DNA from 2 places in the Streptomyces sp. NPDC000941 genome. Region 1 is predicted to be linked to the other one. Evidence: predicted binding sites of a transcription regulator. Region 1 holds the regulator's gene; the other holds the start of a gene.

The links. The regulator HrcA, encoded in region 1, represses chaperone genes, less so after heat shock. The targets are predictions, from matches to a motif close to TTNGCACTCNGNNNNNCNGAGTGCNAA.
Region 2: the regulator HrcA is predicted to act here: its motif matches at 1,832-1,858, upstream of groES (co-chaperone GroES).

Annotation. Positions count from the first base shown of each region.
Region 1 is NZ_JBSFMM010000100.1:19,818-34,854, forward strand. It holds gene ACWDSL_RS28850 (carbohydrate kinase family protein) at 123-1,247, opposite strand; gene ACWDSL_RS28855 (ribonuclease Z) at 1,410-2,330, opposite strand; gene ACWDSL_RS28860 (histidine triad nucleotide-binding protein) at 2,336-2,695, opposite strand; gene ACWDSL_RS28865 (hypothetical protein) at 2,851-3,327, opposite strand; gene ACWDSL_RS28870 (16S rRNA (uracil(1498)-N(3))-methyltransferase) at 3,427-4,170, opposite strand; gene ACWDSL_RS28875 (nitronate monooxygenase) at 4,167-5,258, opposite strand; gene dnaJ (molecular chaperone DnaJ) at 5,464-6,600, opposite strand; gene hrcA (heat-inducible transcriptional repressor HrcA) at 6,601-7,617, opposite strand; gene ACWDSL_RS28890 (MBL fold metallo-hydrolase) at 7,768-8,496, shown strand; gene ACWDSL_RS28895 (DUF3097 domain-containing protein) at 8,558-9,388, shown strand; gene hemW (radical SAM family heme chaperone HemW) at 9,476-10,708, opposite strand; gene ACWDSL_RS28905 (SpoIIE family protein phosphatase) at 11,045-13,033, opposite strand; gene ACWDSL_RS28910 (AMP-dependent synthetase/ligase) at 13,401-15,037, opposite strand, start outside.
Region 2 is NZ_JBSFMM010000093.1:8,339-23,375, forward strand. It holds gene groL (chaperonin GroEL) at 1-1,285, opposite strand, end outside; gene groES (co-chaperone GroES) at 1,377-1,685, opposite strand; gene ACWDSL_RS27540 (polysaccharide deacetylase family protein) at 1,960-2,871, opposite strand; gene ACWDSL_RS27545 (THUMP-like domain-containing protein) at 2,962-4,149, shown strand; gene ACWDSL_RS27550 (ATP-binding protein) at 4,230-4,712, opposite strand; gene ACWDSL_RS27555 (Scr1 family TA system antitoxin-like transcriptional regulator) at 4,877-5,731, shown strand; gene ACWDSL_RS27560 (DUF397 domain-containing protein) at 5,762-5,965, shown strand; gene ACWDSL_RS27565 (MFS transporter) at 5,928-7,490, opposite strand; gene ACWDSL_RS27570 (TetR/AcrR family transcriptional regulator) at 7,583-8,320, shown strand; gene ACWDSL_RS27575 (hypothetical protein) at 8,409-8,786, shown strand; gene ACWDSL_RS27580 (hypothetical protein) at 8,821-9,525, opposite strand; gene ACWDSL_RS27585 (hypothetical protein) at 9,531-9,836, opposite strand; gene tsaD (tRNA (adenosine(37)-N6)-threonylcarbamoyltransferase complex transferase subunit TsaD) at 9,833-10,975, opposite strand; gene rimI (ribosomal protein S18-alanine N-acetyltransferase) at 10,968-11,510, opposite strand; gene tsaB (tRNA (adenosine(37)-N6)-threonylcarbamoyltransferase complex dimerization subunit type 1 TsaB) at 11,561-12,229, opposite strand; gene ACWDSL_RS27605 (hypothetical protein) at 12,457-13,029, shown strand; gene ACWDSL_RS27610 (hypothetical protein) at 13,055-13,276, opposite strand; gene tsaE (tRNA (adenosine(37)-N6)-threonylcarbamoyltransferase complex ATPase subunit type 1 TsaE) at 13,472-13,999, opposite strand; gene ACWDSL_RS27620 (alpha/beta fold hydrolase) at 14,106-15,037, opposite strand, start outside.

The DNA.
Region 1 (15,037 bases):
TCTGAGGCCTGCTCCTACCTCCTCTTGCGGGGTTCTCGTTGCTCGACAACCTCGAGTACAAGGGTACGACGGAGCACTGACAAGACCCGAGTGCTTTTACTCCACTCCCTCATGCCTCTCCGTCACGCCTGCCGGAAGCCGATCGTGGGCACGGCCCGGCGCAGCGGCCAGGGGCGGGCGGCGGCCGGGAGGATACGGTCCAGGAAGGCGTAGCGGCGCAGCGCGGAGGGGTTCTGGTCGTCGTACGACTTGGCGTGCTGCCACCAGGCAGCGATCTCCACCCAGCCGGGCGCCGACAGCGAGCCGCCGAACTCCTGCACCGACAGCGCGGCGCTCAGGCCCGCGAAGGCCAGCCGGTCGGCGAGCGGCCACTGGGCGAGGGTGCCGGTGACAAAGCCCGCGACGAACACATCACCCGCGCCGGTCGGGTCCAGGGCCTCCACGGCGATCGCGGGCACCTCGGCGGTCTCGCCGGTGCGCCCGTCCACCGCGTACGCCCCCTCGGCGCCGAGGGTGACCACCGCGAGCGGCACCTTGTCGGCGAGCGCGCGGGCGGCGGCGCGCGGGCATTCGGTGCGGGTGTACCGCATCGCCTCGGCCGCGTTGGGCAGGAACGCCTCGCAGTGCTCGAGATCCGCGAGATCGGCCGGGTCCCAGCGGCCGGTGTCGTCCCAGCCGACGTCCGCGAAGACCATGCTGCCGTGGCCGACGGCCTGGGTGACCCACTCCTCGCGGCTCCCCGGGACCAGGGAGGCGATGGCGGCGCGGGCCGGGGGCGGGCAGCTGGGGGCGGGCTCCTCGGGCGGCGGCGCCTCGTGGCCGTGGGAGACCATCGTCCGCTCGCCCTCGTAGGCCATGGACACGGTCACCGGGGAGTGCCAGCCGCGCACCGTACGGGACAGCGACAGGTCGATGCCCTCGCCGCGGTCCAGAGCGTCGCGGCAGTAGTCCCCGTACATGTCGTCGCCGAAGGCGGCGGCGAGAGAGGTGCGCAGACCCAGGCGGGCCAGGGCGGTGGCCATATTGGCCACCCCGCCGGGGCTGGAGCCCATACCGCGGGCCCAGGACTCGGTGCCGCGCACGGGGGCGGAGTCCAGGCCGGTGAAAATGATGTCCAGGAAGACCGAGCCGGTGAGATAGACGTCACAGGCCGGGTCACCGGGTCTGCGGACGGCCTCGAGCGGGTCGAGCAAGGGGTACTCCGCCGGGTACGCCGCCGCGAGCGGCTGGCCGTGGTCTGTGGTCACCGTGCGCTCCCAGATCGGACCGGCCTCGTCGCCGGTCCCGTTCCATGAATCTCGTTCAGTGAATGCGATGCGGATGAATATGGATGAATGCGGTTGCCGCCAGTCTGCCCGATGGCACTGACAGCGGCGGACGCCCCGGACGATCAGCGCCGCCTGGAGCGTTCAGCGCCGCTTGGGCAGCGCCACGCTCATCAGGTCCTGCGCCACCGTGAGCTCCCCCTCGAAGCCCGCCGCCCGCGCCTGGCGCTCGAAGTCGGTGGGGTCGCCGTACCGCTGTGAGAAGTGGGTCAGCACCAGATGCCGCACCCCCGCCTCCGCGGCCAGCCGAGCCGCCTGCCCGGCGGTGAGATGCCCGTACTCGACCGCCAGCGGCTCGTCCTCGTCCAGGAAGGTGGACTCGATCACCAGCAGGTCACAGCCCTGGGCCAGATCATGGGCGCCCTCGCAAAGCCGGGTGTCCATGACGAAGGCGAAGCGCTGTCCGCGCCGCACCTCGCTGACCTCCTCCAGCGTGACCGTGCGCCCCTCCCGCTCCAGCGCCCCCTCCCGCTGCAGCCGGCCGATCTCGGGCCCGCGGATGCCGTGCGCCGCAAGCCGCTCGGGCAGTATGCGGCGGCCGTCGGGCTCGATCAGCCGGTAGCCGTAGGACTCGACCGGGTGGGAGAGCCTGCGCGCCTCCAGCGTGTACGCGGCGGTCCGCACCAGGACGCCGCCCTCCCCCGCCACCGGCGCCTCGGCCAGCGACACGGTTTCGCGGTACGCGGTCGCGTACCGCAGCCGCTCGAAGAAGCGCTGTCCGCTCGCCGGGTAGTGCGCGGTCACCGGGTGCGGCACCCGGTCCAGGTTGATCCGCTGGACGACCCCGGCCAGGCCCAGCGAGTGGTCCCCGTGGAAGTGGGTGACACAGATCCGGTTGATGTCATGGGCCGCGACCCCTGCCCGCACCATCTGGCGCTGGGTGCCCTCGCCGGGGTCGAAGAGGATGCCCTCGCCGTCCCAGCGCAGCAGATAGCCGTTGTGGTTGCGGTGCCGGGTCGGCACCTGGCTCGCGGTGCCCAGGACGACCAGTTCGCGTGACGACAACGGGATTACCCGGGGGGCCAGTTGAAGCCGCGGCCGCCCAGGATGTGGGCGTGCGCGTGGAAGACGGTCTGTCCCGCGCCCGAGCCGGTGTTGAAGATGACGCGGAAGCCGGTGGCGTCGATCTCCTCGTCGGCGGCGACCACACCCGCCTCGCGCAGTATGTCGGCGGCGATCTGCGGCTCCGCGTTCGCGAGGGAGGCGGCGTCCGGGTAGTGGACCTTGGGGATCACCAGGACGTGGGTCGGCGCCTGGGGGTTGATGTCCCGGAAGGCGAGGGTCGTCTCGGTCTCGCGGACGACGGTCGCCGGCACCTCCTTCGAGACGATTTTGCAGAACAGGCAGTCGGCCTGCGGTTCTCCCGCCACCGGTGGCTCCTTACGCAACGTCGGCTGGTACGGAACCGGATGCTACCGGGACGCCCGGAGGGCGCGCGCCGGAACCGCATGGCGCCCTTGCCGCCCTTGGCGCCTGCCTGTGCCGCCTGCTCGGCCCGTCTGCTTGTCTCGCCTACTCGTTCCGCCTACTTGTTGCTGCCCGCCGTGGTCTTCCGGTCCCACGGGTGGGTGGTGTGCCCGGACGGCCGGGGATGCGTCGTCTTCCGCGCGTTGCAGTCGCCGATCACATTGGCCTGGAAGACCTGGTGCCCGTCCACCTTGGCGGTCAGATCGCCCCGAACGCAGACGTTCTTGCGCTCGTAGGTGACGGTGCCGCTGACCTTGATGGTGCGGTCGTCATCGGTCTTGCCCCGGCAGCGGACGGACGCCTTCGCGTCCTGCGACGGGCCGGACGTGTGCTTGCCCTTCACATCCGCGTTGCACGTCATCCACCGCACGTCGATACCGCCCTTTTCGAGCGCGCGCGTGCTGACCCGGTCCGTGGTGACCGCCACCCCGATGGCGTTGAGCCCGGTGTTGTCCCTGGGCTCGCACGCCGCCACGGCGACGATCGTCAGAGCCGCCGCCACCACCGCGAAGAGCGCGTTCCTTTGATGCCTCATTGCCCCCATAAGAAAAGGTTCCCACCGGAGCGGGGGGAACCGGAAGAGCAACCTCGGCCACATGATCCGCCGGGCGGCGGCCATCCGGGCCGGCGTGCGTCAGCCCCAGCGGCCCGTACGGCCCAACAGCAGTGCGGCCGCCGCCGTTCCGGCCGTGGAGGTGCGCAGCACGGTCGGGCCCAGGCGGTACGGACGCGCCCCCGCCTCGGCAAAGGCCGCCAACTCCTCGGGAGATACGCCCCCTTCAGGGCCGACCACCAGCACGACGCCGCCCTCGGCGGGCAGCGGCGCGGTCGCAAGCGGCTCGGCGCCCTCCTCGTGCAGCACGGCCGCGAAGTCGGATTCGGCCAGAAGCCGAGCAACCTGGCGGGTCGTCATCGCGTCCATCACCTCGGGAAAGAGGAGCCGCCGCGACTGCTTGCCCGCCTCCCGGGCGGTCGCACGCCACTTGCCCAGCGCCTTCAGGCCGCGTTCGCCCTTCCACTGGGTGACACAACGCGCCGCCGCCCAGGGCACGATGGCGTCCACGCCGGTCTCCGTCATGGTCTCCACGGCCAGTTCGCCGCGGTCCCCCTTCGGCAGTGCCTGGACGACGGTGATCCGCGGGCTCGGCGGCGCCTCATGGCGCACCTCTGCCACCTCGACCAGCATCCGGTCCTTGCCCTCGACGGCCGCAACGGCGCCGAAGGCGCCCGTACCGGCCCCGTCGGTCAGCACCACCGGCTCGCCCACGCGCAGCCGACGCACGGACACGGCATGCCGCCCCTCCGGCCCCTCGAGCGCCAGCCGCGCCCCTACGGCCGCCCCCGCGAGGGAGTCGGCCAGGAAGACAGGGGCGGTCACGACACCGCCCCTCTGTCCCACACGATGCCCAAACCCTCACGTGCCGCGTCCAGTTCGGCCGCCAGCACCTCCACCAGCCGCGCGGCGGGCAGCTCCCGGGCCAGCCGGTGCCCCTGCCCCGCCCACAGCGCCATGCCCTGCGGATCGCCGGCCTTCGCCGCCGCCTTCCGCAGCCCCGAGGTGAGGTGGTGCACCTGGGGGTAGGCGGCCGGGGCGTACCGGCCGTGCTCGCGCATGAAGCGGTTGACCAGCCCGCGCGCGGGGCGCCCGGAGAAGGCGCGGGTCAGCTCCGTACGGCCGAAGACCGGGTCGGTCATGGCCCGCTTGTGCAGGGCGTTGGCCCCCGACTCGGGGCAGACCAGGAACGCGGTCCCGAGCTGGGCCGCGACCGCGCCCGCCGCCAGCACCCCGGCGATCTGCGAGCCGCGCATCAGCCCGCCCGCCGCGATGACCGGAATCTGCACGATCTCCCGGACCAGCGCGAGCAGCGACAGCAGGCCGAGCCCGGCGCCCGTCCCGTCGGCGCGCGGGTCGTCGCGGTGGGTGCCCTGGTGGCCGCCCGCCTCGACACCCTGCACGCATACGGCGTCTGCGCCCGCCCACTGGGCGGCCTGCGCCTCGGCGGGCGAGGTCACGGTCACCACCGTCCGCGTCCCGACCTTCGCGAAGGCGTCGAGGACGGCGCGGGCGGGGCAGCCGAAGGTGAACGAGACGACCGGGACCGGGTCGTCGAGGAGTATCGCCAGCTTGGCGTCGTACGCGTCGTCGGAGCCCGCGTCGGGGTCGCCCAGCGGGGTGTCGTACCAGGCCGCCTCGCCGGCCAGCTGCTCCCGGTAGACCTCCACGGCGGCGGGGTCGGCGGTGAGCGCGTGCGGCATGAACAGGTTCACGCCGAAGGGCCGGGCGGTCTGCCCCCGCAGTTGCTTGATCTCCTCGTACATCGCCTCCGGCGTCTTGTAGCCGGCGGCGAGGAACCCGAGGCCACCGGCCTCGGAGACGGTGGCGGCCAACTGCGGGCAGGAGGCCCCACCCGCCATCGGGGCCTGCACGATCGGGTACCGAAAGAGATCGGTCAACGCGGAGGACATGGCGACATCGTGTCATGTCCTCCGCGTGAATCCGTACTCGGCTCGGTGCCGCTCAGGGCCGCCTCAGGCCCGCTGAGGCGCCTACCGTCCGTTGAACGCATCCTTCAAGCGCGAGAACAACCCCTGCTGCCCTGGCTTACTCCATCCCCCGGGGCCGCTGCGGACAACAGCGGCTCCGCCGCGGGCCGGACCCCCGGCCGGGCGCCTACCGTCCGTTGAACGCATCCTTCAGTCGCGAGAACAACCCCTGCTGCCCTGGCTTGAATTCGCCCACCGGCCGCTCCTCGCCCCGCAGCTTGGCCAGCCGCCGCAGCAGCTCCTCCTGCTCCGGGTCGAGCTTGGACGGGGTCTGCACCTCGACGTGGACGATCAGGTCGCCCCGGCCGCCGCCGCGCAGGTGCGTGACGCCGCGCTGGTGGAGCGGGATCGACTGGCCGGACTGGGTGCCGGGCCGGATGTCGACGTCCTCCCGGCCGTCGAGCGTGTCCAGGGGCACCTTGGTGCCCAGGGACGCCGCCGTCATCGGGATGGTCACCGTGCAGTGCAGATCGTCGCCCCGGCGCTGGAAGACCGCGTGCGGCAGTTCGTGGATCTCCACGTACAGATCGCCCGCCGGGCCACCGCCCGGGCCGACCTCGCCCTCGCCGGCGAGCTGGATCCGGGTGCCGTTGTCCACACCGGCCGGGATCTTGACGGTCAGCGTCCGGCGCGAGCGGATCCGCCCGTCGCCCGCGCACTCCGGGCACGGGGTCGGCACCACGGTGCCGAAGCCCTGGCACTGCGGGCACGGCCGGGAGGTCATGACCTGGCCGAGGAAGGACCGCGTCACCTGGGACACCTCGCCCCGGCCGCGGCACATGTCACAGGTCTGCGCCGTGGTGCCGGGCGCCGCGCCCTCGCCGCTGCACGTCGTACAGACGACCGCGGTGTCGACCTGGATGTCCTTGGTGGTCCCGAAGGCCGCCTCGGTCAGCTCGATATCGAGGCGGATCATGGCGTCCTGGCCGCGCCGGGTCCTGGACCGCGGGCCGCGCTGGGACGCGGTGCCGAAGAAGGCGTCCATGATGTCGGAGAAGTTGCCGAAGCCGGCGCCGAAGCCGCCCGCGCCGCCCCCGCCGCCCGCGGCGGACAACGGGTCTCCGCCCAGGTCGTAGACCTGCTTCTTCTGAGGATCGGACAAGACCTCGTAGGCGGCGTTGATCTCCTTGAACCGCTCTTGGGTCTTGGGATCCGGATTCACATCCGGATGCAGCTCACGGGCGAGCCGGCGAAATGCCTTCTTGATCTCGTCCTGTGAGGCATCACGCCGCACGCCCAGGACTGCGTAGTAGTCCGTCGCCACTTACGACTCCGCCAGGATCTGTCCGACGTAACGTGCCACTGCGCGTACCGCTCCCATCGTTCCGGGGTAGTCCATGCGGGTCGGTCCGACCACGCCGAGTTTGGCGACCGCCTCGTCGCCCGAACCGTAGCCGACTGCCACGACCGAAGTGGAATTCAGGCCCTCGTGAGCATTCTCATGACCGATCCGTACGGTCATGCCCGAGTCCTTCGCCTCGCCCAGCAACTTGAGCAGCACGACCTGCTCCTCAAGCGCTTCGAGCACGGGCCGGATCGTCAGGGGGAAATCATGCGCGAAGCGGGTGAGATTGGCGGTGCCGCCGATCATCAGCCGCTCCTCGGTCTCTTCGACCAGCGTCTCCAGCAGGGTGGCCAGGACCGTCGAGACGGCACCCCGGTCCTCCTGCTCGAAGGACTCGGGCAGATCCTGCACCAGCTGCGGCACATCCGCGAACCGCCGGCCCACGACCCGGCTGTTCAGCCTGGCCCGCAGGTCCGCGAGCGACTCCTCGCTCACGGGCGCCGGACAGTCCACCATGCGCTGCTCGACCCGCCCGGTGTCGGTGATCAGCACCAGCATCACCCGCGCCGGGCTCATCGCCAGCAGCTCCACATGGCGGACCGTCGAGCGGGTCAGCGAGGGGTACTGCACCACCGCCACCTGCCGGGTCAGCTGCGCGAGCAGCCGGACCGTACGGCCCACCACGTCGTCCAGGTCCACGGCGCTGTCCAGGAAGCTCTGGATGGCCCGCCGCTCCGGCGTGGACAGGGGCTTCACCCCGGCCAGCCTGTCGACGAACAGCCGGTAGCCCTTGTCCGTGGGAATGCGCCCGGCGCTGGTGTGCGGCTGGGCGATATAGCCCTCGTCCTCCAGAGCCGCCATGTCGTTGCGCACCGTGGCCGGGGAGACGCCCAGCCGGTGCCGCTCGGTGAGCGCCTTGGAGCCGACCGGCTCCTCCGTGCCCACATAGTCCTGGACGATCGCACGCAGTACCTCGAGTCTGCGTTCGCTGAGCACCGCGCGCACCTCCAGTCCAGCCGTCTCATCAGGTATTCCCCCTGGCACTCAATGGTCACGAGTGCCAGAACCCCTCAGCCAGTGTACGGCGGGGTGCCGTGGCCGGGGCAAGAGCCGCCGCTTTGCCACCACTGGAGCTAGCGTCTCCGTATGGACACCCGTTGGGAAGAGGCGCGCTGGGAAGATCTCGCGCCGTCCGTCGTCCGGTGCCGGCTGCCCGGCTGGGACGCGACCGTCGGCGCGATCGCCGGCCGAACCGGCGTCCTGGTCGTCGACACCGGCGCCGACCTGGCCGAGGGCGCGTGGGTTCGGCGCGAGGTCACCCGGCTCTTCGGCCGCCGGCCCACCCATATCGCCCTCACCCATCCCCACTTCGACCACGTCTTCGGCACCGCCGCCTTCGCGGGCTGCGAGGTGTACGGGGCGGCCGGGCTCGACGAGCTGCTGCGCCGCGAACGGGACGCGCTGCGCGACGACGCGGTGCGGCACGGCGTGGACCCCGGCGCCGCCGCCGGGGCCGCCGACCATCTCGTACGCCCGCACCACCTGGTGTGCGGCGAGCTCACCCTGGACCTGGGCGACCGGCCCGTCCTGCTGGCGAACGTGGGCCCCGGCCACACCGCCCACGACCTGGCCGTCCTCGTCCCCGGCCGGGCCCCGGGCGAGCCCGAGGTGGTCTTCTGCGGCGATCTGGTCGAGGAGTCGGGGCTGCCCCAGGCGGGCGCCGACGCGGTCCCCGGCCAGTGGCCCGCCGCCCTGGACCGGCTGCTCGCCCTCGGCGGTGAGGACGCGGTGTACGTCCCGGGGCACGGCGCCGCCGTGGACGCCCGTTTCGTCCGGGCACAGCGCGATGAACTCGCGGCTCGTTTCGGCCGCTGAACTCACGGCTCGTTTCGGCGTGTCCTCCTGAGGCCGCCGCCGCGGCGCTAGGGTCATGCGGATGCGACAGTACGACCCGGACCTGACCCCACCCTGGAAGCGCCAGGCGCCCGCGCCCGAGGTGCCCGCCGAGCCCGACCTGGTCGTCGAGGAGGTCACCACCGGGTTCTGTGGCGCCGTGATCCGCTGCGAGAAGACCGCGCAGGGCCCCACGGTGACTCTGGAAGACCGTTTCGGTAAACATCGGGTCTTCCCCATGGAGCCGCGCGGCTTCCTTCTGGAGGGCCGCGTCGTCACCCTGGTACGCCCCCGCGCCGCCGCCCCCACGGGTCCGCGCCGCACGGCCTCCGGCTCCCTCGCCCTCCCCCAGGCCCGCGCGCGCGTCGCCCGCGCGGGGCGCATCTACGTGGAGGGGCGCCATGACGCGGAGCTGGTCGAGCGGGTGTGGGGAGACGATCTGCGCATCGAGGGCGTGGTCGTGGAGTACCTGGAAGGGATCGACGACCTGCCCGCGATCGTCCGCGACTTCTCCCCCGGCCCCGACGCCCGCCTCGGCGTGCTGGTCGACCATCTGATCCCGGGCACCAAGGAGTCCCGTATCGCGGCCGAGGTCACCGGCGAGCACGTACTGATCGTCGGGCACCCCTATATCGACGTATGGGAGGCCGTGAAGCCCTCCTCGGTCGGCATTCCGGCCTGGCCGACGGTGCCGCGCGGCCAGGACTGGAAGACGGGGATCTGCCGGGCGCTGGGGTGGCCCGAGAACACGGGGGCCGCCTGGCAGCGGATCCTGTCCTCGGTCCGCTCGTACAAGGACCTGGAGCCGGTCCTGCTGGGGCGGGTGGAGGAGCTGATCGACCATGTGACCGTGGGCGGCCCGGCCGGGCCGTAGGGGGCCTGTGGGCCTGCCGGGGCGTCGGGTCGGTCGTCCGAACGTCAGGTCAGGGCCTCGGTTCAGGCAGGCGCCTTGGGACGGGCGTCAGTCCACCAGATCGCGCACCACCGCATCGGCCAGCAGCCGCCCCCGCAGGGTGAGCACCGCATGGCCCGCGCCGTACGGCTCCGGCTCCAGCAGGCCGTCCGCCACGGCCCGGGCCGCCGCCGCGGCGCCCGCCGGGGCCAGCAGGTCCAGCGGGCAGCCCTCCGCGAGCCGCAGCTCCAGCAGGATCCGCTCCACCCGGCGCTCCTCGTCGGTCAGCACCTCGCGGCCGGCCCCCGGGGACCGGCCCTCGCTCAGGGCCTGCGCGTAGGCGCCGGGGTGCTTCACGTTCCACCAGCGCACACCGCCCACATGGCTGTGCGCGCCGGGGCCGGCGCCCCACCAGTCCGCGCCGCGCCAGTACAGCTCGTTGTGGCGGCACCGGCCGGCGTCCGACGTGGCCCAGTTCGACACCTCGTACCAGCGGAACCCGGCCGCCGACAGCATCTCCTCCGCGATGAGATAGCGGTCGGCGTGCACATCGTCGTCGGTCATCGGCACCTCGCCGCGCCGGATCCGCCGGGCGAGCTGGGTGCCCTCCTCGACGATCAGCGCGTACGCCGACACATGGTCGGGCCCTGCGCTCAGCGCGGCCTCCAGCGAGGCGCGCCAGTCCTCGTCGCTCTCCCCCGGCGTGCCGTAGATCAGGTCCAGGTTCACATGGTCGAATCCGGCCGCCCGCGCCTCGGCCACGCACGCCTCGGGGCGGCCCGGGGTGTGGGTGCGGTCCAGTACCCGCAGGACGTGCTGCCGGGCGCTCTGCATCCCGAACGACACCCGGTTGAACCCGGCCGCCCGCAGCTGCTCCAGATAGCGCGGGTCGACCGACTCCGGGTTGGCCTCGGTGGTGACCTCGGCCCCCTCCGCCAGCCCGAACTCGTCCCGGATGGCACCGAGCATCCGCCCGAGGTCGGCAGCCGCCAGCAGGGTCGGGGTGCCGCCCCCGACGAATACGGTCTCGACCGGCCGGGGGTCGTCCCCCAGCACCTTGCGGGCGAGGCGGACCTCCTCGACGACCATGTCGGCGTAGTTGTCGCGCGAGGCGAGCACTCCGCCGGATCCGCGCAGCTCAGTGGCGGTGTAGGTATTGAAGTCGCAGTAGCCGCAGCGCGTCGCGCAGTAGGGCACATGCAGATAGAACCCGAGCGGCCGGTTCGCCGGCCCGGCCACGGCGCTCACGGGCAGCGCGCCGTCCTCGGGCATGGGCTCGCCATCGGGCAGTACGGAAGGCATGCGCCCATTGTCCGCCATCGGCGCAGCGCGCCGAACGCCTCACGGCCGAGAGGCCCGCGCAGCCGGGAGGCCGCGCAGCCAAGGCTGGTCCGTGCCTTGGCCGGGGGCCCGTGCGGCCGGGGCCGCCCCTGCCTGGGCCGAGGGGTCCGCGCGGACGGACGCCTCGTAGCCAGAACGCCCCGCACGCCCGGGGCAGCCCCGCCCCGCCAGGGACCCGCCCCGCCAGGGACCTGGGCCGGGCCCAGGCCCCTGGCGGGGCGGAGCCCCGGTGTCAGGTCGGGGAGCCGCCCGATACGCGGCTCCGCGGCTCCGCCGCGTGGCCGTCCGGAGCGCTTCCTACCGCGCCCGCAGCACCAGCATCGCCAGATCGTCGTCCGGCGGCTCGACCGCGAACGCGTGCACCGCCTGGCGGATCCGCTCCGCCAGATCGCTCGCGTCCAGCCCCACGCAGTCGCCGAGCAGCGACGCCAGCCCGTCCCCGTCGTCGAACTGCCGGGCGCCGGATCTGTGCTCCGTCACCCCGTCCGTCACGCACACCAGCGTCTCCCCGGGCGCCAGCTCGAAGGTCTCGCTCTGGTACGCGACATCGTCCACGACACCCAGCAGGATCTGCGGCTCGGCGACGGTGCGCACCGACCCGTCGGGCCGCAGGACCAGGGGCAGCGGATGTCCCGCGCTGGCGAGCGTGCAGCGGATGCCGTCCTTGCCCTCCTCGCCCAGCGGCACCAGCTCCCCGTACAGCAGCGACAGGAACCGCGACACCCCGCCGCCCACCGACAACCCCACGCCCGCGGCCACGGCCTCCGCCGCGCCCTCGACGGCGGCCTCGACGGCCTCCTCCCCGAGCATCCGGTTGAGTCGTTCCAGCACCGCCCCGACGTCGTACCCCTCGCGCGCCAGCAGCCGCAGCCAGGGCCGTACGAGCCCGGTCACCACGGCCGCCTCCGGCCCGTTGCCGCATACGTCGCCCAGGACGAAGACCCAACGGCCGTTCCCCGCGGGGAAGATGTCGTAGAAGTCACCCCCGGCCGAGGTGCCGCCGGTCGGCTCGTACACCACCGCCGACTCCACGCCCGGGATCCGCGCGATACGGGACGGCAGCAGCCCGCGCTGGAGCACCCGGCTGATCGTCTCCTGGCGCGTGTACTGCCGGGCGGAGGCCAGCGCCAGCGCGACCCGGCGGGCGAAGTCCTCGACCAGTCCGGCCACCTCGCCCGGCACCCGCATCAGCCCGGCCCGGCCGAGCAGCAGCGTGCCGACGGTGCGCCCGCCCGCGATCAGCCGGCAGGCCAGAGCCGCGCCGCCGGGCCCGTACGCGGAGGGATCGCTGGGCCACTGCCAGGGCACGGCCCGGCCGCGTGCGGTGGCGGGCAGTTCCAGCGGCTCCTTCTCGAGCAGTTGGCGGAGGGTTTCGATCCGGCTCTCGCTCGCGTGCCACACCTGGGCGAGCCGCGGCGGGCCGCCTTCCGTGTCGAGCCACACCGCGCTCCAGTCGGCGAACCGTGGTACGAGCAGCTGGGCGGCCAGCGAGGTCACCATGTCCTCGTCGAACTGTCCGGCCAGCAGCTCGGAGGCCTCGGCGAGGAAGGACAGCGCGCCCTCCCGGACCCAGTCGGCGTCGTCCTTGCGGCCGCCGACGCGCCGGGGGTCGGGGGCCAGCAGTTCGACGGCGTACGCATCGCCGCGCGAGTCGCCGTTCAGTGTGCCGCCACTTGACGGATCGCTCTTCAGGGAGGCGCCGTTGGGGGAGCCGTCCTTTAGGGAGCCGTCATTGGGGGAGTCACCCGAGGCGGCGGGCAGATCGGCGGGCAATGAGCCGTCCGAAAGTGGTTCCCCCGGAAGGGCGGCGGACTCGACCGCGGTGACGGGCAGTTGGAACCACACCGTCTTGCTGTCCCGGCGGTAGGCCGTGCCCCAGCACTCGGCCAGCTCGGCGACCAGCCGCAGCCCGTGCCCAGCGCACACCGGGTCCTCGCCCTCATCGGGTGGCTCACCGCGCAGGAAACGGGTGGGGTGATGGTCAGTCACCTCCACGACCACGGAGGGCACTTCGCCGTCCCCGGTTAAGACGTCCAGCGCACAGCTCACCTCGACCGCCGTCCCTGCGTGCACCACGGCGTTGGTGACCAACTCGCTCACCAGCAGTACGACTTCGTCCGCGACCCGGTCGGGAATCCGGCCGACGGCGGGGAAGTCGAGCGAGGTCCAGTCCGCGAGGGCCGTGCGCGCGAACCGGCGCGCGGCGGAGGCCGCCAGCGGATTGCCGGGCAGGCTGGTGCGCGCGGCGGCGATCCGAGCGGCCGGTACGGCCCCGGGCACGGCCACGAGCGCCGGCCCTGGCCCGGATCCGGGCCGGGGGCGGGGCACTACGCCCGGCACCGCCCCCGGCGCCGGATCAGATGTGACAGAAGCAGGTGTGACAGAAGCAGGTGTGGCAGAAGAAGGCGTCCCCACTGTGCGGCTCCTGAGCAGTCCCGGCCTAACGCCGTAGTCCGACACCGACAGAGTGGCAGACATGCCGCCCTCATATGCGCCGAGTTACGCAAGTGAGCCGCGATGAGGGGAAAAATCAGGTGAACAGTGTGTCGGAGCTGCGGCACCTGTGCGGATGTTACGCCTCGGGTGGCGCATCAGCCCCACCCGACACCCCCGCTCGACACCCCGGCCCGGGATGCCCGCCGCATGCGTCCGCTCAGTTCTCCCTCGTACCCGCGTACATATCCTCCAGCAGGTCCTTGTATTCCCGCTCGACCACCGGTCGCTTGAGCTTCAGGCTCGGCGTGAGCTCACCGTGCTCGACGTCCAAGTCGCGCGGCAGCAGCCGGAACTTCTTGATCGTCTGCCAGCGCTGCAGCCCCTCGTTGAGCCGCCGCACATAGCCGTCGATCAGGTCCCGCACCTCGTCCGTGGCCACCAGCTCGGCGTACGACTTGCCCTCCAGGCCGTGCTCCCGCGCCCAGTCCATGAGCGTGGGCTCGTCGAGGGAGATCAGCGCGGTGCAGTAGTTACGGTCCGCGCCGTGCACCAGGATGTTGGAGACGAACGGGCACACCGCCTTGAACTGGCCCTCGACCTCGGCCGGCGCGACGTACTTCCCGCCCGAGGTTTTGATCAGGTCCTTCTTGCGGTCGGTGATGGTGAGATAGCCGTCCGGCGAAAGCTCGCCGATGTCTCCGGTGTGGAACCAGCCGTCGGACTCCAGCACCTGCTCGGTCAGCTCTGGCAGCCCGTGGTAGCCCTGCATGATGGACGGTCCGCGCATCAGGATCTCGCCGTCCTCGGCCACCCGCACCTCCAGGCCCGCGAACGCCTTGCCCACCGTGCCGGTGCGGTACTCCACGGGGTTGAGGAAGCCGGGGCCGCTGGTCTCGGTGAGTCCGTAGCCCTCCAGGATGTTGATGCCGGCGCCGGCGAAGAAGTAGCCGATGTCGGGCGCAAGCGCGGCCGCGCCGGACACCGCGGCCCGCAGCCGCCCGCCGAACGCCTCGCGCAGCTTGGCGTAGACCAGCTTGTCGGCGACGGCGTGCTTGGCCTTGAGGCCCATGGGCACGGAGGCCGTGCCGGTGCGGCGGAAGTTGTCCTGGGAGGTCTTGGCGTACTCGCGGGCGACCTCGACCGCCCACTGGAAGATCTTGTACTTGGCGCCGCCGCCCGCGCGGGCCCGCTGCGCCACGCCGTTGTAGACCTTCTCGAAGATCCGCGGCACGGCGCACATGTAGGTGGGCCTGACCACCGGCAGGTTTTCGATGATCTTGTCCTGCCGGCCGTCCACGGCCGTCGTGTGGCCGACGTACACCTGCCCCGCCGTCAGCACCTTGCCGAAGACATGCGACAGCGGCAGCCACAGATACTGCACATCGTCCTCGAAGAGGATCCCGTCGAGATTGCCGATCACGATGGCCATGTACGACCAGGTGTCATGCGCCAGACGTACGCCCTTGGGGCGTCCGGTGGTACCGGAGGTGTAGATGAGCGTGGCCAGCTGGTCGGCGCGGAGCGCGTCCATGCACTCGCGCACCGCGTCCGGGTGGTCGTCGAGGTGGGCCGTGCCGCGCTTCTCCAGCTCGGCGAGCGAGAGCACCCAGCCCTCGGGGTCGCCCTCGGCGGGGATCGCGTCCTCGGCCTTGATCACCACGACATGGGCCAGGTCGGGAAGTTCCTCGCGCTGCTCCCGCACCTTGGCCAGCTGCGCCCCGTCCTCGGCGATCAGCACCCGGCTGCCGGAGTCGGAGAGGATGAAGGCCGTCTCCTCGGCGTTGGTGTTCGGGTAGACCGTGGTGGTCGCCGCGCCCGCGCACAGCACCCCGAGGTCGGTCAGGATCCACTCGA
Region 2 (15,037 bases), on a different contig from region 1:
GGTTGTCCTCCAGCACCTTCACGGCGTGGACGAGCGCGGAGCCACCACCGGAGACGATGCCCTCCTCGACCGCGGCGCGGGTCGCGGAGATGGCGTCCTCCAGACGGTGCTTCTTCTCCTTGAGCTCCACCTCGGTGGCGGCGCCGACGCGGATCACGCACACGCCGCCGGCCAGCTTGGCGAGGCGCTCCTGGAGCTTCTCGCGGTCCCAGTCGGAGTCCGTGGCCTCGATCTCGGCCTTGATCTGGTTGATCCGGCCGGTGACGTCCTCGGACTTGCCGCCACCGTCGACGATGGTGGTGTCGTCCTTGGTGATGGTCACCCGGCGGGCGGTGCCCAACACGTCCAGGCCGACCTGGTCGAGCTTGAGGCCGACCTCCTCGGCGACGACGGTGGCGCCGGTGAGGGCGGCCATGTCGCCGAGCATCGCCTTGCGGCGGTCGCCGAAGCCGGGGGCCTTCACCGCGACGGCGTTGAAGGTGCCGCGGATCTTGTTGACGACGAGGGTGGACAGGGCCTCGCCCTCCACGTCCTCGGCGATGATCAGCAGCGGCTTGCTGCCACCCTGGATGACCTTCTCCAGCAACGGCAGCAGGTCCTGGATCGAGGCGATCTTGCCCTGGTGGATCAGGATGTACGGGTCGTCGAGGACGGCCTCCATGCGCTCCTGGTCGGTGACCATGTACGGAGACAGGTAGCCCTTGTCGAAGGCCATGCCCTCGGTGAAGTCGAGCTCCAGGCCGAAGGTGTTGGACTCCTCGACGGTGATCACACCGTCCTTGCCGACCTTGTCCATCGCCTCGGCGATGAGCTCGCCGACCTGCTTGTCCTGGGCGGACAGCGCGGCCACGGCGGCGATGTCGGACTTCTCGTCGATCGGGCGGGCGGTGGCCAGCAGCTCGTCGGAGACCGCCTTGACGGCCGCGTCGATGCCCTTCTTCAGGGCGGCCGGGGAGGCGCCGGCGGCCACGTTGCGCAGGCCCTCGCGGACCAGCGCCTGGGCCAGCACGGTGGCGGTGGTGGTGCCGTCGCCCGCGATGTCGTTGGTCTTGGTCGCCACCTCCTTGACGAGCTGGGCGCCCAGGTTCTCGTACGGGTCCTCGACCTCGACCTCACGGGCGATGGTGACACCGTCGTTGGTGATGGTCGGGGCGCCGAACTTCTTGTCGATGACGACGTTGCGGCCCTTGGGGCCGATCGTCACCTTGACGGTGTCGGCGAGCTTGTTGACGCCGCGCTCGAGGGCGCGACGGGCGTCCTCGTCAAACTTCAGGATCTTCGCCATGGGTTGCGTATGTCCTCTCGAACGAACCGCGCCCCGGCCCCGGTATGGACAGGGGTACCGGGGCGCGGCTCACAGGCAAAACTTCGGTGACTTACTTCTCGATGATCGCGAGGACGTCGCGAGCCGAGAGGACGAGGTACTCCTCGCCGTTGTACTTCACCTCGGTACCGCCGTACTTGCTGTAGAGCACGACGTCGCCGACGGAGACGTCGAGCGGGAGACGGTTGCCGTCCTCGAAGCGGCCCGGGCCCACGGCCAGGACGACGCCCTCTTGGGGCTTCTCCTTGGCAGTGTCCGGGATAACCAGGCCAGAGGCCGTGGTCTGCTCGGCGTCGAGCGGCTGGACCACAATGCGGTCCTCGAGCGGCTTGATGGCAACCTTGGAGCTGGCGGTCGTCACGATCCGACCTCCCCCTTCGGAGATCTCACGGGGTTAACTGTCTGAGGTGGCGACCAGGTGGATCCGTCGTCGCGGGTGCCGGACCTGCCCGTCGCTGTGTTTGGCACTCATCGATGCCGAGTGCCAGCCACGACATTATGACGCGGTTAGCACTCAGTCAACCAGAGTGCCAAAGCGGCGGGGTGACGCGGCGCCCTTCAGATGCCCCTCGGGCGCCCCGGCAGCGCCCCTCAGGCGGCCCTCAGGCGGCCCTCAGACGGCCTCCGGGCGCCCCTCAGAGGTAGTCCTCCAGCCGCGCCACGGCGAAGCCCTGCGACTGGATCTCCCGCAGCAGCGAGGTCATCACATCGGTCATCGTCCGCCCCTCCTGCTGGGCGGGGCCGCGGAAGTGGGCCAGGATGATGTCGCCGGAGTGCAGCCGGTCGCCGGCCGCGTACTCAAGACCGCCGGCCTTCATCTCGGCCGACCACATCACGAGCGCCCGCACCCCGCAGGCCGCCGCCGCGCGCACGGTGTCGTCGTCGACCGCCCCGTACGGCGGGCGGAAGAGATACGGCCGGGTGCCGAACTCGCGGGTGAGGTTCTCCTGCTGGCCGCAGATCTCGTAGACCTGATGCTCGTACTCCAGATCGGGCAGCCTCGGATGGGTGAGCGTGTGGTTCTGCATCCCGTTGCCGAGCCGGCGCAGCTGCTCGAAGTAGCCGTAGTCGCCGGCCACCACGTCGTCCGTCAGAAAGCCGGTGAACGGCAGCCCCAGGTCATGGGCCTGCTGCAGAAAGGCCGGGTCCTTCTCGGCGCCGTCGTCGATGGTCACGAAGACGACCGGTTCGTGGGTCGGCACATGGTCGATGATCGGCGGCCCGGCGGGCGCGCCCGCGGCCGGCGGTACGAGGGCCGGTTTGGCCGAGGGCGGCGGCGCCGTCTCCAGCGGCCCGTCGAGCCCCCAGCGGTGGTAGCCGTCCGGAGCCGCGGCGGAGGGCGAGGGCAGGCCGGAACCGGAGCCCGAGTCCGACGCATGGGGCGAGTCGTGGCCCGCGCCCGGGGCATGGGTCCCCGACCCGGACGACGACGTGAAGGACGGCGAAGACGATGCGGCGGCGCCCGAGCCCTTGTCCACCCGCGCGGTCCCGGCACCGGCTCCGTCGACATCCGAGCAGCCCGCGAGCAGAGCCGCGGCCGCGACCAATACGAGACACCTCGAAAGGCCATGCTTGATCATCATCACATAAGCGATCTTCGGCCGGGTGTCGCGAACGCGCTCGCTGGAGCGAGGAGAATGGGCGACGTGGACGTTGACGCCTTCGACTCACTGCTCCGCGACGAAGGGCAGGCACTGCTCCGCGAGCTCCAGGACTACGACCCGGCGCGAGAGCTCGCCACGGCGACCCGGCTGCGCCGCGAGCACCCCGCGGACCTGGTTTCCGCGGCCCTCACCCAGGCGCGGCTGAGGCAGCGCGCGGCCGCGAAGTTCGGCGCCGACGACGCCCACCGCATGTACTTCACGCCCAACGGCGTGGAACAGGCCACCCGCGCCTCCGTCGCCGCCTACCGCGCCGACCGATTCGTCGAGCTCGGCGTGCGCCGCGTGGCCGACCTGTGCTGCGGCATCGGCGGCGACGCGGTCGCGTTCGCCCGCGCGGGCATCCCCGTCCTGGCCGTCGACCGGGACCCGCTGACCTGCGCGGTGGTCCAGGCCAACGCCGAGGCCCTGGGCCTGGCCGAGCTCATCGAGGTGCGCCACGCGGACGTCACCGAGACCGACACCTCCGGATGCGACGCGGTCTTCGTGGACCCCGCCCGGCGCGGCGGGCGCGGCCGCGTCTTCGACCCCGAGGCGTACTCCCCGCCGCTGTCCTGGGCCGTTCAGGCCGCCCGTACGGCCCCGCACGCGGCCCTCAAGGTCGCACCGGGCATCCCGCACGAGGCGGTCCCCGAGGACGCCGAGGCCGAGTGGATCTCGGACCACGGCGATGTGAAGGAGGCCCTGCTGTGGTTCGGCACCGCCCGCCCGGGCATGCGCCGCGCCACGCTGCTCCCCGACCACCACTCCCTCCTCGGCACCCCGCTGCTGCCGGACCCCGAGCCGGGGCCGGTCGGCCGCTGGCTGTACGAGCCGGACGGTGCGGTGATCCGCGCGCATCTGGTCGCGGACGTCGCCGCCCGGATCGGCGGCCGTCTCATCGACCCGACCATCGCCTACGTCACGGCGGACGATCTGCGCCCGACGCCGTACGCCCACGCGTACGAGATCACGGATGTGCTGCCCTTCAACCTCAAGAAGCTCAAGGCGCTGCTGCGCGAGCGGAAGGTCGGCGTCCTGACGGTGAAGAAGCGCGGCTCGGCGGTCGAGCCGGAGGAGCTGCGGAAGAAGCTCCGTCTCGAAGGGGTGAATTCCTGCACGGTCTTCCTGACCCGGGTCGGCGGCGCCCCGACGATGCTGCTGGGGCACCCGGCGCAGGTCTAGGACCTCGCTTCCGAGGCGCCCGGGCCAGGCTTTCAGCCCGGGCCAGGCTTTCAGGGCACCCGGCCCGGGGCGGCGGCCTCTCAGGCCCGCTCGCCGCCCCCGCCCCTCGTCCGCAGCTCGAACCAGACGCCCTTGGCGTACATCCCCGCCGGGTCCCCGTCCGCCGTCCCCCACTCGTCGGCCAGCGCCGCGACCACCCCCAGGCCGCGCCCGTACATCCGGTCGCCCTCCGGGAGATACGCACCGGTGGGGAGCTCGCTGCTCGCGTCGTACACGCTGATGCGCAGCCGCGGCTGCTCGATCATCACGCGCAGCATCAGGGAGTCGCCCTCGGCGTGCAGATAGGCGTTGGTGGCCAGCTCCGAGGTGCAGGCGGTCGCGGTCTCGACGAGGTCTTCATGGCCCACGGAGTTCAGCACACAGGCGACGAAATCCCGGCAGATCTTGGGTGAGGTGGCCCGGCGGGTGCTCTGCAGCGTGTACACGTACGGCTCTTCGGGGCCCGGGGAGGGCGAACTGCCCGCAGGACTGTCGTCAGGCTCGTGGTCGGGTCCCAATGTCAACGTCAACTCCCTGCGACGGGGCTGTTGGTGCGCGTACCGTTACGATGATCAACGCTTCGTAGCGGCGACACCACCTACCGTAGGACAGCGCTGCAAACAAGTGCTACGGATTCGTTGAATTTCCCCGACAAATAGCCCGCGAGGGTGACACGTATGGGAGGAACATGCCACCCAGGAGCGCCCCAACCGCCCGGCAACAGCGGTTGGGCACCGAGCTGCGCAGGATGCGGGAGGACGCGGGCCTCAGCATCCAGGAGGCCGCCGACCGGCTCGGCATCAACCGGACCCACATCACCAATCTGGAACTGGCCCGGTTCGGGGTGAGCGAGGAGCGGGTACGCACCCTCGCCGCCATCTACGCCTGCCCGGACACCGCGTACATCGACGCCCTCGCCGCCATGACCCATGAGCGCAAGGGCGGTTGGTGGGAGGACTACCGGGGCCTGATCGCCACCGGTGGACTCGACCTGGCCGAAATGGAGTACTACGCGGCAAGCCTGCGCGTAGTCGGCCTCATCCACATCCCGGGGCTGCTGCAGACAGAGGAGTACGCGCAGGCGGTGATGGGCCAGGCCGTGCCCCCATGGTCACCGCCGGAACTGCGCCGCAGGCTCTCCCACCGGATGAAGCGCCGGGACATCCTGGACCGGGACGCCCCTCCGCTGTGCAGCTTCATCATCCACGAGGCCGCCCTGCACACCCGGTTCGGCGGGACACGGGTCCTGCGGGCGCAGCTGGAGCGGCTGCTGGAGGCGTCGGAGCGCGAGAACGTCACCGTACGCGTCATCCCGCTCGTCACGGACGGATTCCCGGTCGCCGGTTCCACGGTCACCTATGCCTCGGGGCCCGTGCCCCAGTTGGACACCGTGCAGTTCGACTCGGCGCTCGGCTCGATGTTCCTGGACGCGGAGTCCCAGCTGCGGAAGTACGGAGGGGTCCTGGACCACACCGTGGAAGTGGCCCTGCCCGTCGAGGAGTCACGGGACCTCGTACGCGCCGTCGCGCGACGCCTCAGATGAAGGCAACAGGCAAGGCAACGGGCAAAGGGAATGTGCACCATCAACTGGCAGAAGTCCTCCTACTCCGGCCAGGGCGAAGGAGACGCCTGCGTCGAGGTCGCCTCCATGGGCGATGACATAGCGCTCCGCGAGAGCGATGACCCCGACAGAGTCGTGATCACCACCCCCGCGAAGCTCGGTTCGCTCCTCGCCGGCATCAAGTCCGGCGAGTTCGATCGGCTGGCGCCGCCGTGACCTTGCCGTCGCCGCCCAGAACGCCGGACGCATCCGGCGCCGCCGGGACACCCGTCGCCGCGCCTGTCGCCACGCCTGTCGAGGCACCCTTCGCGGCACCCGCCGAGGCACCCGTCGAGGCGCCCGTCGCGGCCTCCTCGCCCCGCGCCCGCCCCGGGAGCAGCAGCGCCGCGCTCAGGGCGGCCACGGCCAGCAGCGTGCCCGAGACGCCGAAGGCCGTGGCGTAGCCGCTCGCGAGGGACCGCGGATCGTCACCGCCCGCCGCATGCGCGGCCACCGTCACCAGCACCGCGAGCCCCAGCGAACCCCCGATCTGCCGCGAGCTGTTGACCAGGCCCGAGGCCATGCCCATCTCCGGCGCCGGCACGCCCGTCGTGGCCGCCGTCCCGAGCGGGACGACGCACAGGCCGACGCCGACGCTCGCGACCAGCGACGGGCCGAGCACCGAGTCGGCGAAGCCGCCGTCCACGCCGATCGCCAGCCCGAACCAGCCCATTCCGGCCGCCCCCAGCAGCCCGCCGCCGACCAGCAGCGTCCGCACGCCGAGCCGGGCGACGGCGCGGGTGGCGACGAGCGACCCGATCACGTTCCCGGCGCAGAAGGGCAGAAACGCGGCCCCAGTCGCGATCGATCCGTATCCGAGGATCTGCTGCATGTACAGCGAGGCGAAGTAGAAGGCCCCGAACTGGCCCGAGAAGAGCAGCAGGACGAAGAGGTTCCCGGCCAGCACCGGCCGCCGCCCCAGCAGCCCGATCCGCAGCAGCGGCCGCTCCACCCGGCGCTCGACCACGACGAACGCGGCCAGCAGCACCAGCGCCGCGCCCAGCGTGCCCAGCGTCGTCGCCGAGCCCCACGGATAGGTCTGGGTCCGTACGAGCGCGAACACCAGCGCCGTCATACCGCAGGTGACCAGCAGCGCACCGGCGACATCGAGCCGCGGCCGCGGGCCCTCACGCCGGTCGGGCTCGACCGCGGTCCGTGCCGCCACCAGCGCGAGGACGACGATCGGCACATTGATCAGCAGCACGGAGCGCCAGCCCGCCCATTCGGTGAGCAACCCGCCCACCAGCACCCCGACCGCCCCGCCCGCCGCCGCGGCCATGCCCCACAGCCCCAGCGCCCGGGAGCGCGCGGGCCCCGCCGGGAAGGCCACGGTGATCAGCGTGAAGGCCACCGGCGCGAGCGCCGCCGCGCCGACGCCCTGGACCGCGCGGGCGGCGATCAGCGCGCCCGGCGATCCCACCAGGCCGCCGCCGAGGCTGGCGGCGCCGAACAGCGCGAGCCCGCCCATCAGCGTCGCCCGCCTTCCGACGATGTCGGCGAGCCGCCCGCCGAGCATCAACAGCCCGCCGAAGGCGAGCGCGTAGGCGTTGACGACCCACAGCAGGGCGTCGGGCGTGAAGCCGAGGTCTTCGCGCATATCGGGCAGCGCGACATTGACCACCGACATGTCCAGAGCCACCACGAATTGCACGGTGAGCGCCACCGCGAGCACCAGGCGGGCGTGTCCCGCACGGTCGTTCATGAACTGCCTCCCTCTCGGGTCCCCAAGGCCAGGGCAGTTAGTATACGCGTACACAAACTCGAAAGGCGATGCCTCGGGTGGACAATGAGGCGGTGACGAGCGAGACGGGCGACCCGGCGGGCGATACGGCAGGCGATACGGCGGGTGGCACGGGCGGGGCGCGCACCGAGGGCAGACGGGGCGGCGGGCGGCCCCGTCGGCTGGAACTGGAGACGATCGTCGGCACCGCGCGCCGCATCCTCGAGGAGGAGGGCACGGCGGCCCTGTCGATGCGGCGGCTGGCCAAGGAGGTCGGCTCCACGCCGATGGCCCTCTACCGCCACGTCCGCGACAAGGACGAGCTGCTGATCCTCGTCCTGACCGGAGTCTCCAAGACGCTCCCCCGCCCCGAGCTGCCCGAGGAGCCGCGCGAGCGGGTGTATGTGACGGCCCGCCACATGTACGAGGCGCTACGGGAGCTGCCGTGGGCGGTGGAAGTGCTCAGCCTCGGCGAGCTCACCGACCGGCACGCGCTGTGGATCGTCGAGGAGATCGTCGACTCGGCCATGGCCTGCGGGCTGAACGAGCGCCAGGCCGTGCACGCCTACCGCACCCTGTGGCACTACGTCCTGGGCACGCTCACCTTCCAGGCGGCCCTCGCCGGCCGCTCCCAGGATCCGGAACGGCGGCCCCACTTCCCCGACATGCTCTCCGAGCTGGACGCCTCCGAGCTGCCGCGGCTGGCCGCGCTGGGCGGGCGCTGGCAGGCCATCACCGACGCGTACGACGTCGCGGACCAGCTGCGCGCCCTCGTGGACGGGCTGCTCGGCCGCCCGAGCGCGTCCAATTGACGACGTAATCCCTCCTACGGGGACGCGCAGGCCCCCGCCCATGGCACGATCATCCCGCTAATGGGCGGATGAGAGGGTGGCAGGGGGCATGGGCAAAGAAAAACTGTCCGTATCGGATCAGGATCTGACAAGCCTGATCAAAGACCTGGAGGGGATGCAGAGCTACGTCGAGACGAAGATCGAACGGCTGAACCTCCTGGTCGAGTCCGTCGACAAGGACGGGAAGGGGCCCGCGGCCACCGCCTACAAGAAGCTGCAGCGCGATGTGAGCATGGACGCGGTACGGATCAGGCAGATGCTGAACGCCGTCGAGGAGGCGACGAAGGCACAGGGGGCGGACCCCGACCCCCGGTATCTGGACCTGCTGAAGCGGTTCCAGGCGCTCCAGAAGTCACCGGAGGGGCAGCATGGGCTGCACCCCCTGGGAGCCGCTGACGGCGACGACGATCCGGAGCCCGCGGCCTGAGCCTCCCCGAGAGGCGCCCACCAAGGCCGGGCGCTCAGCGCATGTCGTCCGGCCGACCGCCCGCCGGGTCCGCTTCGAACTCCCCGGGCTCTTCGGGCTCTTCGGGCTCTTCGGGCTCTTCGGGCTCTCCGAGCGCTTCGGGCTCCTCAGGTTCTTCGGGCGCGGGGGTGAGTTCGCGGCTGACCAGGCGGTAGTAGCCGACCGCCTTGACCATCCCCAGCGCTCCCGTTCCCGCGGCGACGAGAGCGAACCCCAGGGCCCGGGCGGAGCCGTCCGCGGCCGCCACGGCCGTCGAGGCCGCGCCGAAGCAGCACAGCACGAGGGACGGCAGCAGCCAGAAGAGAGCGCGGCCCGGGGAGTGCCACCGGGCCAGGGAGTCCCGGTCCCGCGCCGACCCGGCCCAGGCGCGCAGCCGTTCGCGCGCCTCCAGGTCGTCACGGACGCCGGAGGCCACGGCCAGCGTCGAGGGCACCACAAGACCCACCGCCACGGCCAGGAAGAAGGCGCCCACCACGACGCTGACCACGTCGTCCATCACCACATAGCGGCACCCCACCCAGATCGCCGCCCACCCCGTCGCGACCAGCCCCGCCGCCAGCCACAGCAGCAGCGCCCGCCGCCGCGCCAGATACGACGGGACCAACTCCCGCAGCACCTCTGCCCGCTCGGCGGGATCGGGCGGCGGGGAGGGTCTGTCCGAGTCGGGGTCGGGCGGGGACGGAAGGCTGGAACCCGGCACGCGGCTCACACCTCGGGCGAGACGGGCTCGACGGGCGCGGCCGACCCGACCGGACCGTCGTACGCGACCGACTCGAACCGCCAGCGGTGCACGGCCCGGCACACCAAGTCCTCCCCGGGCTCGGGCAGTTCGGGCAGCTCGGCGTCGTACGGGGCGTCCCACCAGGTGATGACCAGCACGCGGTCCACGGGGGCGCGGAAGGTCTCGCGGCGCAGCGGCGCGGGGTCGAGCTCCTGGCGGCGGGCCCAGGACAGCAGCCGCTCGCCGCCGCCGTCGACGGCCCGCGCCTCCCACATCAGGGCGACGGTCATGCGTAGAGGTTCTTCCGGCTCAGCTCGTGCACGTGATCGTGGTCATGTACGTGGTCATGTACGTGTTCGTGATCGTGATCGTGATCGTGCCCGGCGGGGGCCGGGACGTGCGGATCGGTCACCGGCAGCGAGGAGTCCGCCGACAGGCCCCAGGACGACGCGGCCCGCCCGCGCGCCACCATCTCGGCGCCCATCGCCGCGACCATCGCGCCGTTGTCCGTGCACAGCTTGGGCCTGGGCACGCGCAGCGTGATGCCCGCGTCCTCGCAGCGGCGCTCCGCCATCGCGCGCAGCCGGGAGTTGGCCGCCACGCCGCCGCCGATCATCAGGTGGTCGACGCCCTCGTCCCGGCAGGCGCGTACGGCCTTGCGGGTCAGCACGTCCACGACCGCCTCCTGGAAGGAGGCCGAGACATCGGCGACCGGCACGTCCTCGCCCGCCGCCCGCTTCGCCTCGATCCAGCGGGCCACAGCGGTCTTGAGGCCGGAGAAGGAGAAGTCGTACGCGGCGTCGCGCGGACCGGTCAGCCCGCGCGGGAAGGCGATCGCGTCCGGGTCGCCCTCGCGCGCGATGCGGTCGATGACCGGGCCGCCCGGGAAGCCGAGGTTCAGCACGCGGGCGATCTTGTCGAACGCCTCGCCCGCCGCGTCGTCGATCGTCGAGCCGAGCGGGCGGACGTCGGAGGTGATGTCGGGCGCGAGGAGCAGCGAGGAGTGGCCGCCGCTCACCAGCAGGGCCATCGTCGGCTCGGGCAGCGGGCCGTGTTCCAGCTGGTCCACGCAGATATGCGAGGCGAGGTGGTTGACGCCGTAGAGCGGCTTGCCCAGTGCGTACGCGTACGCCTTCGCGGCCGAGACGCCGACCAGCAGCGCGCCCGCGAGCCCGGGCCCGGCGGTGACCGCGATGCCGTCCAGGTCGGAGGGGGCGACCCCGGCCTCCTTCAGGGCGCGCTTGATGGTGGGGACCATCGCCTCCAGATGCGCCCGGCTGGCGACCTCGGGGACCACGCCGCCGAAGCGGGCGTGCTCGTCGACGCTGGAGGCGACGGCGTCGGCGAGGAGGGTGTGGCCGCGGACGATGCCGACGCCGGTCTCGTCGCAGGAGGTCTCGATGCCGAGTACGAGCGGTTCGTCAGCCATGGGTCTTCGTTCCTTGTACGGGGCCTGCTGGTACGGAGGACGGCGATACGGAAGCCGGACGCGGGCCGGCGGACGTGGTCGGGGGCGCCGGGGAAGCCTGGTTGGGCAGTCGCATCACGAGCGCGTCGACGTTCCCGGGCTGGTAGTAGCCCTTGCGGATGCCGATGGGCTCGAAGCCGAAGCGCTCGTAGAGGCGCTGCGCGCGCAGATTGTCGACGCGCACCTCCAGAAGCACCTCACGGCATTCGAAGGCGGTGGCGGCCGTGACGAGGTTCGTCAGCAGCCGGGCGCCGAGCCCGGTGCCCCAGTGGTCGCGGGCTGCGGCGATGGTCTGCACGTCCCCGGTGCGGTCGACGGCGGCGAGCCCGGCGTAGCCGACCAGCCGGCCGCCCGTCTCGGCGACCACGTAGTGGCGGGTGGCCGCCGGGCCGCGCGCATGGGCGAGCTCGGACCAGAACATGCCGGGCGACCAGGCGTCGTCGGGGAAGAGGTCCGCTTCGAGCCGGAGCACGGGCTCGATGTCCCACCAGCGCATCTCGCGGATGTGCACCACCAGGGTCTCCGGGGTCCGGGGTGTGCCGGGGGTCACCGGGGCGTGACCACCTTGTAGTTGGCGGGCACCTGGGCGTCGGGTCGGCGCAGATACAGCGGCCGGTTGGGCAGCAGCTCCGCGCCGCGCGCGAGCCGCTCGGCGGCCAGCGCCGCCAGCGCCCCCGCCGACTGGTGCTCGGGCATTCCGGCCGGTACGTCCCCGAAGGCGTCCGGGTAGAGCAGGGCGCCCGCGCCGACCGCCGGCAGCCCGGCGACCCGCTCCCCGAGGTCCGCGGGCCGGTCGACGGCGGGCTCGGTCACGCGGGTGCGGGCGTCCTCGTACCGCGCCCAGTAGACCTCCTTGCGCCGCGCGTCCGTGGCCACGACGAAGGGACCGGTGAGGCCCGCCTGCCCGGCGGCGTACGCGATCCCGTCGAGCGTGCACAGCCCGTGCACGGGGATGTCGAGGGCCGCCCCGAAGGTGGCCGCCGTCACCAGGCCCACCCGCAGCCCGGTGTACGGCCCGGGCCCGACGCCCACGACCAGATCGGTCACCTCGCCGAGCGCGGTGCCCGCCTCGGCGAGCACCCGGTCGACGGCGGGCAGCAGCAGCTCGCCGTGGCGCCGCGCGTCGGTCTGACGCGATTCGGCGAGGACGGCGGTGCCGTCGTGCAGGGCGACGGTGACGGCGGGGGTAGCGGTGTCAAGCGCGAGCAACAGCACGAGGACAGCCTACGGCGGCCGTACGGGAGCGGGAGCACGGGCGGGAGCGCGCGACCGTGGCGTAGCCGGTGCGCGAGCCAGAGCGCGCACGACACTGCGCACCCGCGCGCCGGTGCTACGGTCGGCTTGCCCCCTGTCCTCACGGGTCCTCACGGCCACCGCGGTCCCCCTCGCGGCCCGGCCCGCGGCGACAGGGAGATCCGGACCTGAGGAGAGGGTGGCAAGCCGTGCCAAGGAGCAGCACCGGGACCGTCGTGGCAGCGCTCACCGCCGCCGCACTCGGCGGCGTCGGCGTCCTCACTTACCAGGCCGCGGCCACCAACGACCGCCCCGCCCACTCCGTGCACGACTCACAGGCGGGCGACTCCAAGTCCAAGGGCAAAGGTAAGGACAAGGGCAAGGACGGCGGGAAGAAGTCCACCGCGTTGCCGGGCGACTCCGGCACCGGGCTGCGCGTGGTGTACGCGCTGGAGGACCGGCGGGTGTGGCTGGTGGGCGCCAACGAGCAGCCGACCCGCACCTTCGAGGTCTCCCCCAGCACGGCGAGCCCGAGCCCGGGGACGTACCAGGTCACCTCGCGGGTGCCGAGCACGATCGGCTCGGACGGGGTACAGATCGAACACGTCGTCGTCTTCAACACGGAAGACGGAGTCGTCTTCGGCTTCAGCGCGGCGGTCGACGGCTCGGCCCCCGACACGAGCGCGGCGAAGAAGACCGGCGGCATCCGGGAGAGCCGCGCGGACGCCACGGCGATGTGGGAGTTCGCACCGGCCGGCACGAAGGTCGTCGTCATCGCCTGACCGATCGCTCCCCGAGGCCAAAGGGCTACGCCGCGTCGCGCCGCCGCTCGCCCTCTCCCTCGCACACGGAGTCCTCCGCGGACGCCGCGCTCGGCGAAGTCGACTCCGGCGAAGTGGACACCGGTGAAGTGGACACCGGCGGAGTGGACACCGCGTTCGCCGCCGCGCAGGCCGCCAGCAGCTCCCTCATCGTCGGGGGCCGGTCATCGCGCCGGCCCGCCTCGGCAGCGGGCTCTTGGGACGGCATGGATGCCTCCTGAGGGTCCTCGGGCGGTCGAGCAGGCACAGCAGGCGGCCGACTTAGGCACACCTAACCTGCCCTCCCTTCCCATGTGACCACGGAGGATGCCCCTCGCGCAACATTTTGCCGACGGCCTGTCGGAATCTTGTAGCCGCCCAGCCCTCGGCCCGGCTCGAACCTCAGCCCGGCCCGGCCTAGCCCTCAGCCCGCCAGTGACGCCAGGTCCTCACCGGCCCAGCGCGGCCCGACCCCGGTCACCACCACACCCCGTACGTCCTCGGGCGCGGCCGCGGCGTCGTCCCCGACCGCCCGCTCGATGACGACGTGCAGCCGGTCCTCCGAAAGCCCCTCGACCTTCCCCTCGCCCCACTCCACCGCGATCACCGAATCCGGCAGCGATACGTCGAGGTCCAGGTCCTCCATGTCGTCCAGGCCGCCGCCCAGCCGGTAGGCGTCCACGTGCACCAGCGGCGGGCCGTCGCCCAGCGGCGGGTGGACGCGCGCGATCACGAACGTCGGCGAGGTGACCGCCCCGCGCACCCCGAGCCCTTCCCCCAGACCGCGCGTCAGCGTCGTCTTGCCCGCGCCCAGCTCGCCGGTGAGCAGCACCAGATCGCCTGGGCGCAGCAGTTTGGCGAGCCTGCGCCCCAGGTCCCGCATCTGCTCGGGGGAGGTGACGGTGATGCGCTGGGCAGCGGCGTACGGGTCGTCGGCGTGCGGGTTGTCCATACCGGCCGATGTTACGGCTCGGGCCCGGGCCCTGGCCGAAGTCGGCTACCCGTGCCTGGGGCAGCTACCGGTCGACGGGGGCGGCTGCCCGCGCGCCGCAGGGCAGCTATCCGCGCGCCGAGCGCCGTCGGCCGTTCCCGCTCCCGCCGGACGCGGCCCGCGTGGTGTCCGTGCCGGCGGCCTGCGCCAGCAGGTCGATCAGATGTCCGTTCACCTCTTCGGGGTGCTCCAGCATCACCAGGTGTCCGCCCTCCTCGACGATCACCAGACTCGCGCCGGGCAGCACCTCCGCGATGGCCTCGCTGTGCTCCATCGGGGTGATGAGGTCCTTGTCGCCCGCCAGCACCAGCACCGGCAGCTCGTCGAAGACCGGCAGCGCCTCCGCCTTGTCGTGCTCGACGAAGGCCGGGTAGAACTCCGCGACCACATCGATCGGCGTCGCCTCGATCAGCCGCTCCGCGAACCGCGCGACGCCCGGGTCCACGTCCTTGGACCCGAACGAATAGCGCTTGATCACGCCCGCGAACAGATCGGCCGTGGCCCGTCGCCCCCGCTCGACCAGCTCCGCCTGCCAGCCCAGCGCCTTCAGCAGGCCCGGCAGCAGCCGCCGCACCGCGTTCACCCCGACCACCGGCAGACCGAAGCTGACCTCGCTCAGCTTGCCCGACGACGTACCCACGAAGGCCGCGCCGATCACCCGCTCCCGCACCAGCTCCGGGTACTGCGCGGCCAGCGCCATCATCGTCATACCGCCCATGGAGTGCCCCACCAGCACCAGCGGCCCCTCGGGCGCGGCCGCGTCGATCACGGCCTTCAGATCGCGGCCGAGCTGGTCGATGGTGACCTGGACGCCCTCCATCTGGGCCCGGCCGCGCGCGGACCGGCCATGGCAGCGCTGATCCCAGTAGACGGCCCGGACCGCCCCGCGCAGCACCGCCCGCTGGAAGTGCCAGGAGTCCTGGGCCAGGCAGTAGCCATGGCTGAAAATCACCGTGAGCGGGGCGGGGGTGCGCCGCCCGAACAGCCGCTTACGGCGCG